DNA from 3 places in the Paenibacillus sp. GCM10012306 genome. Region 1 is predicted to be linked to each of the others. Evidence: riboswitches for the same ligand, from Rfam matches in the RefSeq annotation. Region 1 holds a riboswitch; each other region holds the start of a gene.
The links. Region 1 has a riboswitch for cyclic di-AMP ahead of ACFORK_RS15180 (TrkH family potassium uptake protein). Riboswitches for the same ligand answer to the same signal wherever they lie in the genome.
Positions count from the first base shown of each region.

Region 1 (6,650 bases):
TCTTCTTTACGCCAGAGGCCGTCTCCGCCGACTAGTGAGAAGTAGAGAAGGCAAGACATCAGCAGGCTGTACAGCGCATAAATCACGAACATCACAATGGCTGTAACCCGTGCCTCGACATTATCCCCTGAGGTCTCCGGTAGCATGTTGTACGTGGTGGCCATCATGATCAGAAAATGAACGGTGCTGAGGAAGAGGCCGCGCTTGAAGGAGGTATGACTCCGCTTCAGAATGCTGTAGATTAGGGCCAGCACGCCCAGGGCGATGGTCGGTAGGCCATAGCCGTACAAGGTCAGCTTCGTAGCAAGCGACTTCTGGCTGTCCACGTACGAGGTATGCCAGCTTGGTGCTGCAAATCCAGGCTTGAAGGAGGAGACATCCCCTCCGTCAAAAGTAAATTGATACTGCAGGCGTGATTCTCCTACAGTGACTGAGCTGTCCGTGTACGTCAGTCCGGAACTGCCGCTGCTATTAGGCTCAATTTGTAGCTTGGCAGGATTGACGCCCCATTCCTTAAGCCAGGGACGAGCTAGCTGTTCCTTCTGGGCCAAGGACAGTGGCGCCGCTTCCTCGCTCGCGGCAATGGATTGAGGCCGGGTTCGAGAAGTGCCGCCAGTGACGGCTGCCCCACGGGCAAAGCTGACAGCCTGCCCGGTATACATGTTGAGATTCACGGTCAGAAGAGCACCATTCTGACCTGCGGGTGTGAAGGCCGCATGGTACACATCGTAAGGATAATGCTGGTCCAGTTTCTTTTTGCTATAGTCCTCCAGCAGCTTCTCCCGGGACATATAGCCGAAGAAGGAAGAGTCGGATTCGTAGGTGATATTCCATTCTCCATCCGTGACGGTATAACCTAGCTTCTGTGCCGCGAATACTGCGGCGTTACTCTTGGCTACGTCTTTACTGATTACTGCGGTACTTCCTTCAGGTACACCCCCGAGTAGGGAAGGAAACACTTGGAACATAATGAACAGGGCAATGCCTATGATGCCCGAAATAATAAGCCCTTTGGAGAGAGGACGCTGCTTAAGGGGCTGGCCGACGGGATTCATATAACGCCTCCTTTTGGTTGAACTCGTGTACTATGGCATTACTTGCAATACTGTATAAATGAGGGCAATCAGATTATTTTGCTTGTCTACAATCTTCTAACAAGTATTCTTACGCAAAGGGACCTGTTTTTATGATTTTAAAGTTTCTTCTGTACAGCCGTCTCATTACGTTGAGCTATAACCAGGTGAAGATATTTGGCCCCGACAGGGAGGCAGGCTATGGCAAGCGGTAATCCGATCAAGGTTACCCAGCCAAGCAGCTGCCAATCCGGCGACTGTCCGAGCTGTACATTTTCCGGGATCAGGGTATTATTTACAATCGTTTGTTGAAGCGCAATGATCAGATACAGTGGAAAGAGGAGAGCACTCAATATTCTTGATTTCATTAGATAGTAGCTGATTTGCAGCAGACAGAGAGACAGGGTGAGCAACAGTGTTGACGTCAAGACGATATATGCGAACCAATGCAGATAATTCGTCACATCAGCAAGATGTATTCTACCCCCTGCGAGAGATGCTCCAATTCCGGCTAGAGTTGCTATGCCCATCATCAGATGGATTCGAAGGACGGTGACCATTGTTGCGGCGATATTGGAGGCCATAAGCAGAAGTCTGGGTTGTGGAAAAGAGAGTCGCCAATTTAGTTGCTTGTGTTCCACCCCACTCTTGCACATGAGCCATACGGAAGCTGCCACTACAGGCACGATAAATTGCAGCTTGGTCAGAGTGATTACAAACTGATCGTCTCTTGGAAACAGGTAGAACAAGATAAAAGATCCAGCAAGAACAACTCCCTTGATCACTTTAATGGGTATTAATGCTTCAAAATGTTGCAGACGGCTGCGCTCCAGTTGATACAGTGCCCGGAATCCGGAAGAATACCGGTACGACTTCACGGTGTTCTGCTCTTTAACAACCGGAAGCTGTACTGCCAAGAAATTGTAGCGGATCTCACTCATTCTTTCGAGACCAGCCTTAGCAATCCATTGGATCAGCATATAGCTTAGAGGCCAGCCAATCAGCAGAATACCTAGCGAATACAGCAGTATATAGGACGGTTTCAGGGACTGTAATTGCGCACCGTTCAAAGCAGCAGAATTTAAGTACGTAGCCAAAGCCATCAACGGCGACAGCCATAATAATGAAAAGGGGATGAGCAGCAGCAGTTTCCAGCCCATAAGAATGGTTCCTGCCAGCAGTCCGCATACAATGGCGAGCGGAAGGATGGAGGCCGTAAACAGTGCATGAGCGACTAATGTTAGGACAAGATCTTTAAACGGAAAGTACCCATAGTGTCCCGTCAGGCTGAAGAGCACATACAGTCCGATATTAGAGGTGATAACGATGGAACCGAGATACAGTCCATGTCTAAACAGGCTTATCGCCTTGGCATACAGCAGTAGCTTCCGAGGGTGTGGGAAATTCAGAATCCACTCCCGGCTGCCATGAGCTGTGAACAACAGCATGTCGACTGCAGAAAGATACATGATGATTCCTACTATAAAAATGGTGCCTGCTGTAAACGGAGCCTGCAGAGAAGGTTGTCTACTATGAAAGAGATACCATCCGATGCTTACGAGCAGAATAAATAGAGCTACAGTGATTCCCCAAAAAGATTTTCGGCCCCATTTAAAAGGATTATAGCGACTGTACTCCAGGTCTGTTAACGCTCTAAGCGCTGTCATGCGAACACTTCCCTGTAACGTGATTCAACGGAAAGACCAGACTGGCGAAGCTGCTCTACATCCTCAATACCATGAATCCGTCCGCCACCGATCAAGATTAGACGATCAAACAGCAGCTCCATCTCCCGGATATCATGTGTAGCAATCAAAAAGGTACGCTCACCATCAGCCATCTCTCGCACAACTGTGGATGCAATTTCCTCTCTGGAAATGAGGTCCACACCAGTGAAGGGTTCATCGAGTATAACTAGCGGAGCTTTGCGGGACAGGCAGGTCAGCAGCTGCAGCCGGGCTTCTTCCCCGCGTGACAAGGTCGAGATGCGGGATTCTCTCTTGACGGAGAGCTGCCCCATTAGCTGCTCTGCCTTCACATTGTCCCAATCGGGATAAATACCTTCGGCAAAGTGGAGCCAGCGTTGTACGGTCAGCCAGCCGGGCAGATTGCTGCGATCCGGCAACAGGGATAACTGTCCTAGACGCTCTACCCCAGCAGGTTCACCGAAGATCTTCACGGAGCCGGAGTCTGGTGCAGCGAGTCCAGTAATCAGGCGTAATAAGGTAGACTTGCCCGCACCGTTGGGGCCAAGCAGTCCCGTGATACTACCCCGGGGAATATGAAAGCTTACGTCGTCCAAAAGTGTCTTTTTCCTCACGCGAAGCGTTAGGTTCTGACATTGGACGGCTGCCGGGTATTCTGGCAGTGATGAAATATCGTTATTCGTACGCATCAAGATTCCTCCTTATCAAATTGTAGCATCTGCTCTGCTGTCAGCCCCAGGCTGGCACCCACAGCTTTAAATTGCCGCACGGCCTCCAGGATCATATCTTTGCGGGCCTCCTCGATGATGACCTCATCTCTCGTAACAAAGGTACCCTGTCCACGATAGGTGACGATCAGGCCCATCCGCTCCAGCTCCTGATAGGTTCTTGCAGCTGTAGTCGGATTCACGCTCCGATCGGCTGCCAAATCCCTCACAGATGGCAGACGCGAGCCAGGTGGGATAAGTCCGGTAACAATCCGGCCTCGGATGGCTTCGACGAATTGTTCATAAATGGGACGCGAGGGATTGATATGAAATTGCTGCGGTAGCAGCTCCAAAGATTCTTCCATGTCTTCCCCCTAAAAAAATGTGTATGGGTATGGGTCATACACTTGTTGTGTGTAGTGTATCATTCCTCACCATACAATTTCAAGGATTAAAAGTTCTATATATCCTTGAAACCGTGAAAAACGATGCAATTACAGGCAAGTCACGGAAAAGGAATGAGAACTGGGTCCCCTGCATTCGCGGTCTCTCTTTAAGACATTATTTTATCCAAATATACTTAATAGTGTCTTTGTGATGTCAGGACAGAACGTATATAATTTGAATGCAATTAGATATAAGCCGAATTTCAATTGAAAACGGGGGAACCATAAGAAGAGAAAGGCGCAAGCAGACGTAGGTTTGCCTGCCAATCTTCAGGGGTGAATTTCGTTCCGGGAACGAATAGGGCAGTCTGCAGTCGCCCGAATCCGTCAGCTAACCTCGTAGGCTTCAGAACACTGCAGGGACCAAGGGGAGAGGCATTGGTGTTCCAGTGCTTTTTTTGTTTGGCATCTAACGGAATACACCGTCAATTTATATAGTGAGAGGTGAGGATTTGGCCCCGCCATTCCCTAAGTTGAACCGTTTCACCATTTTTAAGCTTTCTCCACCCCAGACGCTGGTGCTCGGTTTTGCAGCGATTATCCTGATTGGCACACTGCTGCTGATGCTTCCGGCTGCCAGCCGGAGTGGACATTCATTGAACTTTATAGATGCGCTGTTTACAGCAACTTCCGCTACCTGTGTTACGGGTCTAGCAGTTGTGGACACTGGCACGTATTTCTCCCTTTTCGGACAGACCGTTATTATGATCCTGATTCAGGTTGGTGGCCTGGGCTTCATGACGATGGCAACACTCTTTGCTTTGGTCTTAAAGCGGAAAATCTCGCTGCGCGATCGGCTCATCCTGCAGGAGGCCATGAATCAGAGCTCAATGGAAGGGATCGTACGGCTCATCCGCCGGGTGCTGATCTATTCACTCATGATCGAGGGGAGCGCAGCGCTGCTGCTGTCGATACGCTGGGCGTTTGATATGCCGCTCGGCAAGGCGATTTATTTTGGACTATTCCATTCTATTTCCATGTTCAACAATGCAGGTTTTGACCTGTTCGGGCATTACCGCAGCCTGATGGGCTATGTCAATGATCCTGTAGTGAATCTGATTGTGATGTTCCTGATTGTCACCGGTGGCCTTGGGTTTATCGTACTCGCTGATCTTATTGATTATCGGCGCAAGCGCAGGCTGTCGCTGCATAGCAAGGTGGTACTGTCTACAACTGCAGCGCTGATACTGGCAGGGACGCTCGTCATTTTTGTGTTTGAATTTACGAATCCCCGGAGCATGGGCTCCTTGAATATTGGCGGTAAAATACTGGCTGCATTCTTCCAGTCGGTCACACCGCGTACGGCCGGGGCGAATACGCTGGATATTTCCGGGTTGCGCCAGGCTTCGCAATTTTTCATCGTAATTCTGATGTTCATCGGTGCTTCTCCCGGTTCTACTGGGGGCGGGATCAAAACAACGACCTTCACGATCATGATCGGCGCTGTAATCTCCATGCTGCGCGGGCGTGAGGATATTGTATTCTTCCGTTACCGGCTGGCGCAGGAGCGGGTGTTCAAAGCACTGACCATTACTTTGCTCGCTCTGCTGCTGATTGTCTCTGTATCCATGGTGCTCTCGACGACCGAGGAACGGGACTTTCTGGAGATTCTGTTCGAGACGACATCGGCTTTCGCGACCGTGGGGCTGAGCATGGGGTTGACTCCGGAGCTGTCGCTGGTTGGCAAAATTCTCATCTGCCTCACCATGTTCGCCGGCAGGCTGGGACTATTGACGCTGGCCTATGCACTCGGCCCAAAACAAGGTAAACCATTGTATCAATATCCGGAAGGCAAAATGATTATTGGATAAGGAGTTAACGGGAGATGAAACCACAGCAATTTGTAGTAATTGGGCTGGGACGTTTCGGTTCAAGTCTGGCGCTTGAGCTGATGGATATGGGCTATGAGGTGCTCGGAGTGGACCATCTGGAAGAACGGGTGGAGGAAATGAGCGACAAGCTCACCCATGCGGTGATGGCGGATGCCACGGACGAGGGGATTTTGCGTTCACTGGGTGTTAGGAATTTCGACTGCGGGATTGTAGCTATTGGCGATAATATGGAGCGCAGTATTCTGACTGCCATTCTGTTGAAGGAGCTTGGCGTTAAGCAGGTGGTCGCCAAGGCCATATCTATTCTTCATGGACGTGCCTTGAGCAAACTGGGCGTGGACCGGGTGATTTTCCCGGAGCGGGATATGGGAGTTCGGGTGGCCCACCAGTTGGTGACGCCCAATCTGCTGGATTATATCGAAATATCCAAGGATTATAAAATTGTCGAGATGAATGTGCCATCCTGTATGGACGGCAAGAGTCTGTCCCAGCTCAATACCCGCGCCAAATACGGGTGCAGCATCATTGCCATCAACAGGGAGAGCGGGATTATCGTCGCTCCGACTGCGCTGGATTCCTTGCATGAAGGTGACATTATGGTCGTCATCGGTTCCAATGAGGGCATTGACCAATTCGAGGAAGAAGCTGTTAACCTGTAATGATTGTTATGATAAAACCCGCCTGCGGACAAGCCGCAGGCGGGTTTTTTAAGGTCTCTTCTTAATCGGCCAGCTTTGGCAGGAACACTTCTTTCGTCACTTGCACCAGTGACCGGGCAGCACCACTGAGCCCACCGCCATCCCGGTAGATCAGACAGGTGGTCCGCTGGGTCTGCTCCAGCTCCTTGATATGCAGCGAGACGAGCCCGCTGCCATTCAGCAGCTCG
Region 1 is NZ_JBHRYW010000006.1:146,486-153,135, forward strand. Features, by position in the region: gene ACFORK_RS15160 (CPBP family intramembrane glutamic endopeptidase) at 1-1,055, opposite strand, end outside; gene ACFORK_RS15165 (hypothetical protein) at 1,193-2,740, opposite strand; gene ACFORK_RS15170 (ABC transporter ATP-binding protein) at 2,737-3,468, opposite strand; gene ACFORK_RS15175 (GntR family transcriptional regulator) at 3,468-3,851, opposite strand; cyclic di-AMP (ydaO/yuaA leader) riboswitch at 4,117-4,294, shown strand; gene ACFORK_RS15180 (TrkH family potassium uptake protein) at 4,406-5,743, shown strand; gene ACFORK_RS15185 (potassium channel family protein) at 5,758-6,423, shown strand; gene ACFORK_RS15190 (LysR family transcriptional regulator) at 6,485-6,650, opposite strand, start outside.

Region 2 (6,650 bases), on a different contig from region 1:
TTTGCGAACGACCAAGTCTCCTGAATTCATCAAAACACCACCTTTACCCCATCGTATGGGCAAAGGCCGCGGTTGGTTCATATTCCGGCGTGTTTTTAAATATCTGCCCCCAATTAAGGATGGCAACCGTTTCTATTTAGCTCAAACGACGCCTGCGGCTAAGAGAACTCCGCTGAGCCGGGCATATTCCTCCAGGCTCAGTGTCTCTCCGCGTCTGGTCGGCTCGATTCCCGCTTCGCTCAGCAGCGCCTCTAGACGCTCACGCCCCTCTCCTGGGAAGAAACGGGTCTTGAGGTTATTGGCGATCGTCTTGCGCCGCTGGGTAAAGGAGGCCTGTACCACGTCGAAGAAGTGCTTCTCATCGGCAACCTCTACCGGCGGACGCTCCCGTACCTTCAGCCGGATTACTGCCGACTCAACATTCGGCTGCGGAATGAATACGGTGTGCGGCACAATGCAGACCAGTTCTGGCTCACTGTAATACTGCACGGCAATACTAAGACTGCCATACTCTTTGCCGCCTGGGGAAGCTGCCATCCGTTCGGCAACCTCCTTCTGGATCATGACAACGATGTTATCGAGCGGCAGCTTCTCTTCCAGCAGCTTCATAAGGATCGGGGTCGTAACATAGTAAGGCAAGTTAGCAACTACGCTCACTCGATCTACGGAGGCGAAGTCCTCCTTGAACAGCTGCTGCAGATCCACCTTTAGCACATCATCATTGCGAACCTTCACATTAGGGTACGGAGACAGTACATCCTTCAGAATCGGGATTAACCGTCTATCGATTTCCACCGCTGTTACAGCACCGGCGGTTTGTGCCAGGCGCTCTGTCAACGCGCCGATTCCAGGACCGATCTCCAATGCACCAGCGGTGTCATCCAATTCAGCGGCATTTACAATTTTATCGAGAATATTCTGATCAATCAGAAAGTTCTGGCCCAGACTCTTTTTGAATGAGAACCCGTACCGCTGAATGATTTCCTTTGTCCGTTTAGGGGTTGAAACGCTCTCTTTGCCAGTCATGAAGATATGCCTCCCTGTTCAATTTGGGCGAGGGCTCCGGCAAACTCCTCCCGCGTAATGCCAAACATTGCAAGCCGCTTGAAGAGCTGCTTACCATTGCAGTACCCAATACCGAGCAGATTGCCAAGAGCCATCCGCCGCTCTGCGGCCCGGGGATGCACAAGCATCCCTGCCGCCATCAGGTCATCCAGCCCGATCAGGGCTGGTGCGCCCTCAAAGGACGTATGTACATGCGCCAGGGCGTGGCGGATTGCCTCCGGTGTAGCATTTTCCACGCCAATATCGCCTTTACGGGTCGCATCTTTCTCGGGAATGAAGGCATGCTTGCAGCCCGGCACCTTGCTTGAGACGATCTTGCGGATACGCTCTCCCGCGTGGTCCGGATCGGTTAGGATAATGACGCCCCTCCGTTCCATGGCGAGCGCTATTTTGGCAATCACCTTCTTGTCCACTGCGGAGCCGCCAGTCTCGATGGTATCAGCCTGTACCGCCCGCTTGATGGCTATCGTGTCGCTCTTGCCTTCGACAACGATCACTTCCTTAATCATAATGTTTACTCCTTCTCGTAAACACAAAAAGAAGAGGATTCGCTCCCCTTCTTTTTGGCTAAAGAATGTATAAGTGATGAGCGGTAGCTCTGCGATCATTTCATGAGCACAAGTTATTCTTAACTGCTACCCTCACTATAGCTGATTCAATGCAATTTTGCAAAAGCTCAAACTTAGTTAAGCTCCGGTTTTACAGGTCCAATCACATACACTGTACGCGACTTACGTCCGAAATTACGGGCATGGCTCAGTGAATCGTAGTAGACGTCCACCTTATTGCCTTTGATAGCGCCACCAGTATCTTCTGCACGGCGGAAGCCCAGGCCTTCGATATACACCCACCAACCGATCGGAATTACACTAGGGTCCACTGCAATCGTACGTCCTTCCGTTACGCGTGTGCCGGAGGCGGTACGGGTTCCAATACCGGGTTCTTCCGAAGAGTAAGCGGTCATCGACATGTTCTTAATTAATTTCTTGTATTCAAAATTGACACCTGATTTAGTGACGGTGTTGGTGCTCTTGGCACTGGTTTTAGTTGAAATAGAAGCATTGGCAGCTTTGGAATTAGCTGTTTTGGAAGTTGTTGTTGTTTGGGCCACTGTAACAGGTTTTGGGAGAGGCTTTGTGCCAACGGCGATAATCTTGTCTTTGGTCACCGTCTGTACTTCCTTCCCAACCATACGCATGGAAGCCAGTTCACCATCTTGATAGATCTTTTCGATGTGCTGGATCATGACGCCTGGTGCGCCCGCCTGTGCCACTCTGACTGTTCCCTTGGTAAGGGAGGGGTCTGCCGTCTTAATAACTCGATATGGCAAGTTCGTTGTCCGCTGTACAGTTTGTTTGTTGATGCGAACAATCTTGATATCCATATTGGCAGAGATGGTGGTATCTAGCGAAGGGAAAATCTTATCATGGCCTTCGAGGGCAATACCCAGCTTCTTGATGGCCTGACCGATTGTTTTCTCGGTCGTATAAAAAATCTTTTTTGCACCATCCGCAGTAAGGCTGAATGGCTGTGCACGGTTAATCACGACACGGTCGCCGTCTTTTATTTCATCACTAAGGCCTATAGATAGTTGATCATGCGGCTGCAGCGAAATTTGCTCTTTTGCTAGTGCATCACTGAGAATCGCTTCACGCGTTTCCAGAGACTGAATTTTCCCGTCTATTACTAAAGTGATCTGCTTGCTGCTTTGACCGTGTACGTACAGCAGAATGATCAGCGTGATCAAAATCGATAACACGCCGGCAAGTGAAAGTACGCGAAAATTCACTTGTTCCCACCGTAAAGCGTAAGACCTGCTGGATGATTGCGAATCATGGGATACTTCTGGTTGGAATACGCCCACTCTCTCCATCCTCCTTACATAGCCCCGTCGTCAGCTGTATACCAAGATGTCTGTAATCATTCGGACGAAACTATTCGAGATTGTCACAGGACACGCTATTTGCAATACCTTTGCGTCTCCTGCTCATGGATCGCCTGCCCGGCATAGTGCTCCCCCCACATCTGTTATATAACAGTATGCAGGGTACATTCGCATTATTCAAAATAAAAGAAGCCTAAAAAGAGTTCTATGAGGACTCTTTCGTGGCTTCTCCGATGTCAGAATACGCGGCTTATGCACGAGGTTTCCTCTCTTACTTTCGCCTACGGGGTTAGCTGTCGGGTTCGGACGAAAGAGAGACGCCCTATCTTGGGTCACCCGCTCACGGCGGTTGCCCTTAAATTCACCCCAAAGACCACGTAAAGAAATCAACTAGTGTCTGCGGCAATCTGAGCTGTACTTGATGTACTCTGCATGCGGCAAACAATATTGGTTCCCCCGTTCTCCATACAGAAGACTCAGCGAGACGATCCATGATAGCGTGAACTGTCACTATAACAACAGCTCACTGCACTGAAAAGATGATATCCTGTTTTGATGCATGTTGTAAAGGACGATTCAACCACGTTTACGCAAATATAAGGTTAAAATATTGTAATATTCGGTGGTTTTTTTGTTAAAAAAGTTTAATACATCGGCTATCCTCTATTTTTCACCGTGTTTTCTCCCGATTTCACTCAATGCCAAATCGTTCCAGCGCGTTCGCATACGTAATTTCAGCCAATTCCTCCCAAGTAATCCCTTTAATTTCTGCTGCAGCTTCTGCCACCAACTTGACATGAGCACTCTCATTTCGCTTCCCACGGAAGGGGTGTGGTGTCAGATATGGGGAGTCCGTCTCGATCAATAAACGGTCCAGCGGCGTCTGCGCCAGCACCTCTTTGGGAACCCTTGCATTCTTGAACGTTATCGGTCCTCCGAAGGATAAATGGAACCCCAAATCCAGGCACATTTTCGCTGTTTCCCAGCTACCCGAGAAGGAATGCATTACACCGCCAACCTCGTTAGCCTTCTCCTCGCGGAGAATTCGCACTACATCCTCATGGGCATCCCGATTATGAATACAGATAGGCATTTTCAGCTCACGGGCCAGTCCAATCTGCTTGCGGAAGACCTCGTGTTGCACGTCCTTAGGAGAGGTATCCCAGTAATAATCAAGGCCGATTTCACCAATGGCGACTACCTTCTTGTGACTGCACAGCGAGGCGATCCAATCCAGGTCTCCCTCTTTCATGTCGATGGCATCCACAGGATGCCATCCCACTGCTGCATAAATATAATCATACGCTTCCGCGAGCTGCATTGTGGTTGGAATCGTCTCCCGATTGAATCCGATATTGATCATTTTGCTTACACCGGCCTCCACCGCACGGGCAATCATCTGTTCGCGGTCCTCGTCGAATTGCGGAGCATCCAGATGGGTATGTGTGTCGAATAAGTACATGTACTGTTGTCCTCCCGGTCTTGATTTCTATATCTATCGATAACTATTCAGTCATTATTTGGCGAATATTTCAGCAATGGAATCAGGCAGTTTTGAAAGCGCCTTATTCAGCCTGTCTTGAGGAAAATACAGGTGATATCTTCCACGGTGAATACCGCTGATGGAACGTACAATATCAGAAACCTCCGAGATCTCTCGCAGCCGATCCTGCCGATCAAGCAGTAATATTTGGTTGCTGTCAAAACTGTCTCCCGGACGGAAAACGTCATATGGAAGATCTGTCGGAAAATCAATTTCCAGATCGTATTCGGGGTTTAGCCCCGCTTCGGCAAAGCTACGGCGGATTTCGTCAATCGTCTCCGTATCGAGACTCTCCATCTCCACATATTTATACAGTTTACGATGAATAAACCGGCTGCACAAGTCGCTCAGCAGTCCATCCTCTTCCTGCGTCCATTGCATGAAGGCCGTTTGGACCAGCGCCTCATCAAGCAGTAAATATTGTTCTACTGTCACTTCTCCCTGAAGCAGGTCACCCAGCGGATTGATCATGAATTTAAACTCATACCCCTTTAAATACAGATCTTTAGCCCGGCGGAAAATCTGCCGTAAAATAATTTCGGAGCTGCGTGTTACTGGATGAAAGTATATCTGCCAGTACATTTGATACCGCGACATCAAATAATCCTCTATCGCATGCATTCCTGATTCCTTAACTACAACTCTTCCATTATAGGGACGAAGCACCCTTAGAATCCGATCAATGTCAATCGTGCCATAGTTCACACCAGTGTAATAAGCATCGCGCAGCAGATAATCCATCCGATCTGCATCTAGCGGGCTGGACACCAAATTCACAACAATTTCATGTTCATAGGTTTTAGCAATAACTGAGGCGACTTTCTGAGGAAAGTCTTCCTCTACATCTCGCAGAATATCGGTAATTTCTGTGTTCTCTAGAATGATCCGGCACGTCCAGTCTTCATGATTCATCTCAAAAGCTTCTTCTATAGAATGAGAGAACGGCCCATGCCCCAAATCATGCAGCAGAGCCGCACACAGCGTGAGCATTCGTTCCTCCGGAATCCACCCTTTATATCCGCTTCGTTCGAACTGGGAAATAATCCGACGTGTAATTTCATAGACACCAAGAGAATGCGAGAATCGGCTGTGTTCTGCACCATGAAAGGTCAGATAAGAGGTACCTAGCTGGCGAATCCGGCGCAAGCGCTGGAACTCCTTAGTATTAATCAAACGCCAGATGATTAAATCCTGCACGTGAATGTAATTGTGAACCGGATCCTTGAAAACCTTCTCTTCTGTGAGCGGCTGCTTCATGAGATCAACTCCTTCATCTAATTTTAATTAGTCATTTCGAGCTTGACGGTATATAATGGTTAATAATGTCGCACTTTGTCGAATTATGACACATATTGAGTTGTTTAATCGACAATATTTATCCTTGTAATTTTTGGGTAGTTTTGCTTGAAACCTAACAACACTATACATTTTCTTAAAATTACCCTAAAATTCGCTAGAAAAAAGGTTGACTGTTTTGGGAATCGTTGGTATTATGGATATCATAAAACAGTGAACAATGTCGAATAATGACGCTTTTGATATTTGAAAGGGGCAACGATGGCTATGATGAAATCAACAGGAATTGTAAGAAAAGTAGACGAACTGGGACGGGTTGTTATTCCAATTGAATTACGCCGTACGCTCGGCATTGGTGAAAAGGATGCGCTCGAAATTTACGTGGACGGTGAGCGGATCATGCTTAAAAAATATGAGCCTGCCTGCATCTTCTGTGGCAATGCCGAGAACGTAACTTATTTCAAAGGAAAAATTGTTTGTCATGAATGCATTTCTACTATCCCTACCCCTGTGACAAACTAAAACAAATAGTATATAATAAGAATAAATCAAATTGTTAATTCTAACCTTTTTATATCTCCTTGGCCCTCCGTGTATGCGGGGGGTACTTTTTTTGTGGGGGCACCCTCCCAAACCCTCCCTGCAGGGAGGGCCCCAAAGGGCTGCCAGCCCTCTGGACACCTGGAAGGGTACACCCGCGGAACGTTCGACAATCGCGGACGGAAGCAGGTGGTAGTGGTAGGCCCGGCCCTTCTGGCCTCGTCATGCGGCGCGGGCGGTTGAGCTGCATCGTGCGGATTGCGGCGGCTCTCCCTGCGGGAATCGCCTTACGTCTGTGTCAGTGTGACGTCTAACACCGAG
Region 2 is NZ_JBHRYW010000022.1:46,430-53,079, forward strand. Features, by position in the region: gene yabG (sporulation peptidase YabG) at 1-30, opposite strand, end outside; gene rsmA (16S rRNA (adenine(1518)-N(6)/adenine(1519)-N(6))-dimethyltransferase RsmA) at 142-1,026, opposite strand; gene rnmV (ribonuclease M5) at 1,023-1,574, opposite strand; gene ACFORK_RS28275 (resuscitation-promoting factor) at 1,748-2,929, opposite strand; cyclic di-AMP (ydaO/yuaA leader) riboswitch at 3,214-3,442, opposite strand; gene ACFORK_RS28280 (TatD family hydrolase) at 3,642-4,412, opposite strand; gene ACFORK_RS28285 (HD domain-containing protein) at 4,467-5,750, opposite strand; gene ACFORK_RS28290 (AbrB/MazE/SpoVT family DNA-binding domain-containing protein) at 6,057-6,311, shown strand; gene ACFORK_RS28295 (hypothetical protein) at 6,633-6,650, shown strand, end outside.
Region 2: it holds a riboswitch for cyclic di-AMP, as region 1 does, so the genes downstream of both, ACFORK_RS28275 (resuscitation-promoting factor) here and ACFORK_RS15180 (TrkH family potassium uptake protein) in region 1, are expected to answer to the same signal.

Region 3 (6,650 bases), on a different contig from region 1:
CCTTTGTCGATGCGGTGGCTGCCATTGCTGAGGCTTTTGACCACCATCCACATATTACAATTGATTATAAAGCGGTCACGCTTCGCCTGACGACACATGATGAGGGCGGAATTACGCCACTGGACATTCGTGGTGCACAGGAGTTTAACGAGGCCTTTGAGAAGGCGCGCTAGCCTGTCGTGTAGTCTTTTGAGATAACATTGTATAAGAAGGCTCATAAATGCGAAAAAAGCCCGTGCAGCAGGATGTAAATCCCGGCACGGGCGTATTTGTGTAGTCTCTCAAGGGAGTTTTACTTCTTCTCAGCCAGCCATGTGGCCACGTTCGCAATCTCCTCCGGCGCCAGCTTTTCCTTGAAGGAAGGCATTTGGCCCCGTCCTTTGGTCACTATACTGTAAATCCCGGCAGCGTCATGCTGGCCACCTTCATTCTTCAAGCTGGGTCCTACCCCGCCTTGAAGCTGATCGCCATGGCAGGTGATACAATTGGCTTTCACAGTCGCTTCTGCCTTGGCGGCATCAAGCTGAATTTCAGGCATAGTAGGTTTGTTCTGTTCCGCGACCTCTTCTTTACCTGGAAGTGTGAACATTAGAACTACCGCAAAGGCACAGGCGGCAAAAAACAATCCGCTCATGATCCATTTTTGCATCCCCAATCGTCCCTTCTATGTAAGCTGCTTCCTACATTATAGCGGAAGGTGAAGCGTTATCATAGCATTTGTGGCAAAAAAATGAACGACTAAGCGATACTTGCCTAAAGTTCCTGTAACAGAGCATCATTTCTCATAGACCATACAATAAAATGGTTTACTTCCAGTAGGTGTCATTCGTTCATAAGTGTCTGTAATGGTAAAGCCGCTTTTTTGATAAGTACGAATGGCTCGCTGATTCCAGGTCAGCACCTCCAGATCAACCTCCCGCTCAGGATAGCGCCGAACTGCAGCCTGGACAATGGCCCGGACAAAGTATTGGCCCATTCCGTGACCACAGAGCTCTGGACGCATACCGACCCCCAGGCGTACCACACCTTCCATTGGGAACAGCTGTGCGAAGCCACAGAGATCGCCCTCATCGTTAAGTACAGACACATATTGCTGGCTTCGCAGCTGTGGATCGCCAAACTCAATACCAAGCTCCTCCATCTGCTTCCAAGGCATCCAGCCATATATATTGTAAGGAGGCTCATAGCTCCAGTGGCAGATGTCTTCGGCATGACTGGTCTCCATCGGTACCACATGGAATGTAACAGGTGAATGAATCATAGGGTCGTGAGACCTCCTTTCCATAGGGCAATGCTCTATAATTTAATTATATACAAAAGTCATAAGATCAGGCGCAGGAAGTCAGGAATTTGTTGTTTGATGAATTTCAGAAGGGGTAATGAAGAGTAACAGAGATGACAAAAAAGCCCTTCTCCAGATTTCAGTGAAATCGGGAAAAGGACTTACGTATGACTTATAAATTATTGTACATCGTCAAAATCTTGAGAGTCCGTGGCAAGCGCCTGATAAGCATCTGTGCTCATAATGCGTTTGGCACCCACATAACGACTAACATAATAGCTCTCACTCAGTGAGCTGATTGTTACACCGCGAGAGGATGAAGCATGGGCAAATTTGCCTTCGCCGACATAAACGCCAACGTGGGAAATGCCTTTACCACTAGTATTGAAGAATACCAGGTCGCCTGCTCTCAGTTCGTCACGGGACACCGTGGAGCCCATCTGATATTGGGAACCGGATTGGTGTGGCAGGTCAATGCCGATCTTGTTGAAGACATACATTGTAAAACCGGAGCAATCAAATCCGCTTGTAGATGTGCCACCAGATACGTACTTGGTACCAATAGCCTTGTCAATCACCTTATCCATCTTGGAATCGGCGAAAGCGCTTCCTGCTCCAACAGCTGTAAGCATCATAGAAAAGCCTAGTACTGCCGCTGCCAATTTCTTCTTCAAAAGTGTAAACCCCTTCCAATGCCTACGAGGTTAGCTTAAGGGTTCGGTTGAAGGTCCCCTATGACCCCTCTCTGAACAGGAGGTCAATTCACCCAAAGTGGTTCCCCCGTTTCCCTAATAGTTAGGGAACTCGGCATATACTGTTGATTAGAATTAGACTGCTATATGAATACATGACAAAACCTTATAAAAAGGTGACTCAATAATTACAAAAATGTTACTAAAAACTCACTGCGCTAATTGTAACAAACACAGCGTCGCTTGGCAATCATTTATAGCATATTTGTGCGCAAAAAATGTGATTTTAAGAGCGGATTCTCCCTAGTAACGCTAAAAATAGAGAACAAAACAAAATTTCCATAATTTATTGAGTTTTTTGGCGTAAAGATGATTCATCTGCTCTCTAAAGGTGTATACGTATACTATAAAATAGGAAAAACCCGGAAATCGATGATGATAACCATCAAGACTCCGGGCATAGCATAGATATGAAGTTAAATGGAATGTTCGTAGTACAGAGGTTAGTTTAGTCGTAGGCAACCGATTTATAAGCAGTTGTGCTCATGACTCGTTTGGCACCGATGTAGCGATCAGCCCAGTATTTCTGACTCAGTGAGCTAATAATGACACCGTGTGAAGACGATGATTGAGCAAATTTACCATTGCCGACGAAGATGCCTACATGAGATACACCGTTGCCAAGTGTGTTGAAGAATACGAGGTCTCCGGGCCGCATTTGACTGCGAGAGACGGAGGTACCTGCGTTATATTGCGATTGGGATGTGCGCGGCAACGAAATGCCGATGCTTTTGTATACATATGTAGTGAATCCAGAACAATCAAATCCGGCTGTGCTTGTCCCTCCAGTTTTATAGGAGGTTCCGAGGGTTTTTGTGATGACCGTGTCCATTTTGGAATCTGCTGAAGCACTGTTGGTTCCGATTCCGATGGCGAGGGCCAGGCCCAGTGTGGCTGTAACAATGATTTTCTTAAAATTCTGTCTGTTCAAAAGATGTACTCCTTCCAAGGCCTGCGAGGTTAGCTTAAGGGTTCGGTAGAAGGTCCCCTATGATCCCTCTCTTACGAGATCAATTCACCCAAAATATGGTTCCCCCACTTCCCGGTGCAAGGAATTCGGCGTTTTATGCACCCAAAGTGACGTATCGACATGATATAAACGAAGTTATTAAGAAATGCCTGCAAAAGATTACAAAGTTGTTACTAGTAGTACAGAAGCCATTGTATCAAACCCGTAACCATTTTGCAAATCGCGCTGCTGAGGATGACCAAAAAGAGTCGCCGCTCCTGTTTAACCAGGAACAGTGACTCTTCTAAATATGCCCTAAGGGGCGGAATTATTATGGAAATGCTTTACTTCTCCATAGGTCATATTGGGCCGCAATGCCCCACAATTTGAACAGTGTAGACGGGAGTGGAAGGAGTTGGCGGATTAGGAGTGCAGGTAGGCCTGGGAAGTAAATAATCCCTAAGACGTAGATCACCAAGAGCAGCAGACTGCCTGCTCCCAGCACGAGCGATACCCCAATTGCGGTGAGGAAGCACCGCAGGGCGATCAGCAGGGAGGAGAACATACCGGTCCCGGCCGTATAGCCGAATTGCATGTACAAGAGCAGCAAGCGGATAACGTATACGTAGGCGAACCAAGCCAGAACATAGGGAATGCCGTTCAGTAGCACCTTATAATCCATTAAAGACGAGAGCAGCAGTGTATATATCTTGGGTGCGAACCAGTAGACAGGCAGGAGGGAGAGTAACCACTCTACCAGGCTGAAGATCAGCACAGACAGACCATGCTTTTTCATGCCGGGAAAAAAGAACAGGCCGCGTTCTCCTGAGCGCTCCTGATGCAACTCATGCAGTAGACCCGCCCGGATCAACGGGGAAATGAGCAGTCGCAGCACGGTCAACCCCAATAACAGCCACAACCAGCGCTGTATAGCAGGGTCGGAGGTAAGGCTATGCTGGCCCTCGATGTAGAATAGCAGTCGGCCCATTCCGCTGCCTCCCGCGTTGTGGTCGGGGTAGCGCAGGAGGACTGATACTACGGCCTCCCGTACGAAACCATATATAAAATAGCCCCAGAGTAGCCGGTAGATGAATAGCAGGATCAGAATATAAGTTTGCTCCTTCATACTTTGCCAGCCGCGAATAATTGATGTTTTCAAGCCCATTCACCTCACCAGACCAGAGTTCCAAGCACAGTTTCAAGCAGTTTCGACAATGTTAGCGTCCAGCGGGAGAGGGTATCCGGCTTGATCTCCGCCAGCCTGAAATTGTTGATATGTTTGTTCTCCAGCAGCAGGGTGTGCTGGGGATCGATCTCTGCCGACAGTAGCGGGGAGCTGGAGAATAACTGGAACGATGTATTCTTTTTGCTCCCATTCCAGACTCGCTCCACGGTGTGGCCATCAGAGAAGGTAAATCTAATGGGGACATTAGCGTAGTGACTGCCCCTGTTGCTTACCTTTACGATGGATTCGTAGCCTTGGCCGGTGCCAGTATTTTCTTTGGTGTGCATCTGGATGTCGTCTATCGAGAAGTCAGGGGCTCCACCGTCGTAGATGTAAAGATCGAAATAGCTTTGCCATGATTTCTTGGTCACGTTCTCTACAACCTTTTGAAAGTCACGGGTAGAGGGATGACGGAACCGGTACTTATTCGCATAGGTGGACAGGATGGTATCCATAGTTTTAGTACCGACCTGCCGTTCGATGTCTTTCAGTACCAATTTGCCGCGGATGTACACATTTTGTGTGTAAGAGTCTGCTCCGCTGTATCTCCAGGTTTCCAGTGTGAGGGCCTCCGGAGAGGTTACCAGGCTGGCCTGAATGGGCAGATTGGCCATTACACCATACTCTTGCTCCATAAGGCGGTCTTCAGCATAGGAGGTGAAGCTCTCGTCCAGCCAGGCTTCCTCAAACTCGTTGCTGGCCATCATGCCATAGAAATATTGATGACCTATCTCGTGAACGACTGTTCGTTCCAATGAGGTGTCTGGAGAGGCCTCGGAAGCGCCGAAGGCCGTAATCAGTGTCGGATATTCCATTCCCCCAGCCCCGTTGGCGCCCTTGGGCGGAACTACTATTGAAAGAGTGGAATAAGGATATGGCCCGTACCATTTACTGAAGGCGCTTAGAGCAGCCTTAGCAGCTTGGAAATAACGCTCCTTAAGATCTTTATGCAGTGGATCCAGATATAGCTTGATTCGCACGCCGGGAACCTCTGGTGTGGAGAAGGCCTCTTCGGCAACCACAAAATCAGGGGAGGCAGCCCAGGCAAAATCATGAACGTCGTCAGCGTAGAATTGGTAAATTTTCTGATTCTGCTTCAATTTAGCGGTCTTCACCGGGAATCCGGTGGCAGCGACGGTATATTCGGGAGGCACAGTTATCGTCACATTGTATATGCCAAAATCACTGTAGAATTCCGATGTCCCGTGGTATTGGTGCAGATTCCAGCCTTCCTGGCCCACTCCGCGGGTTCCGGCGGGCTCATAGGCACTAATCTTGGGAAACCATTGCCCGGCCATAACGAAGTCCCCTGAGATCCCCATCCGGGCGAATACTTTGGGCAGCTTGACCTCAAATTGCAGTCGGAGGGTCACACTTTCCCCTCCGTTCACAGGTTCAGGCAGATGTACTTTCATCAATGTGCGATCATTAATATTACCGTCATCGGGCTGAACATACTGCACTCTTTGGATGAGAGATGTACCCTCTGTGGTTCGTAGATCCGTTAGGGTCATGCTGCCGAATCCGTTATCGGGCATCTTGTCGCCTCGCAGCTCACCACCGGATTCTTTCATAAAAGTCGTATTGCGGGATTCAAAGGCATTGGGGTAGAGATGAAAATACAGATCGCTCACCGGCTTGCGGCCGGGATGGTTCCAGGTTACTGTCTCCGCGCCTTTTAATGTGCCTGTCGCCGGATCAAGCTTCACGTCGATATGGTACTCGGCGACTCTTTGGCTCAGCGGCTCTGACACAGGAACGGGTGCGGGTGCGTTCTCCGGGAATGTCTGCTGTGCGGTGCCATTGCCGGGCGAGGCTGCCAGGGACTTGGCCGCTTTTTGGGCAGACATGTCTGCCAAGGCAGGGCTTGCACCCGGGTAGCCCCACAAGCTCCCGCCCAGCAGCGTTAGGGCGGCCAGGGCCAGAATGCTGATTTTGGTTCGAAATGTCGGTGGCTTCATACTGTGATTCCCTCCCGTTGACAAGCATCTACGGGATGTATATGTTTGCAATCGCCGGATTATTAGCTAAAATTAAATTATTCGTAAGAGGAAGGACGTGCATCTGTGGATAACACGAAACCGGAAGGCAAGAAACAGATTGCCTTGAATATTGTCAACGCGAAGAGTAAACATAAAGGGTTTGGTGCGGGTTCAATTGATCTGAACAATGTGTCTCCCGTCATTATTGATAACGGCGAAGCAATCATTGATATCGGGGCTATGCACGCCAAGAGCAAGGTGGAGAAGGGCATTAAGTTCTCCATGAACCGTGAGGATGTCCCGAACGGCAGACAGGTATGGGTAGTATGGGTGGCTGTAGATCGGACACCTGAGGGTCAGCACTATGCCGGAATTACAGCTTGTGAGATGTGGATTGATACCGAAGCCCGCCGCGGGTGGAAGATTTTAGCGGATCATGTGAACAAACTCGATTCTGCGC
Region 3 is NZ_JBHRYW010000024.1:14,809-21,458, forward strand. Features, by position in the region: gene ACFORK_RS28625 (4a-hydroxytetrahydrobiopterin dehydratase) at 1-173, shown strand, start outside; gene ACFORK_RS28630 (c-type cytochrome) at 293-649, opposite strand; gene ACFORK_RS28635 (GNAT family N-acetyltransferase) at 776-1,261, opposite strand; gene ACFORK_RS28640 (C40 family peptidase) at 1,462-1,956, opposite strand; cyclic di-AMP (ydaO/yuaA leader) riboswitch at 1,961-2,102, opposite strand; gene ACFORK_RS28645 (C40 family peptidase) at 2,483-2,965, opposite strand; cyclic di-AMP (ydaO/yuaA leader) riboswitch at 2,969-3,106, opposite strand; gene ACFORK_RS28650 (hypothetical protein) at 3,315-4,142, opposite strand; gene ACFORK_RS28655 (M1 family metallopeptidase) at 4,154-6,169, opposite strand; gene ACFORK_RS28660 (YwhD family protein) at 6,275-6,650, shown strand, end outside.
Region 3: it holds a riboswitch for cyclic di-AMP, as region 1 does, so the genes downstream of both, ACFORK_RS28640 (C40 family peptidase) here and ACFORK_RS15180 (TrkH family potassium uptake protein) in region 1, are expected to answer to the same signal.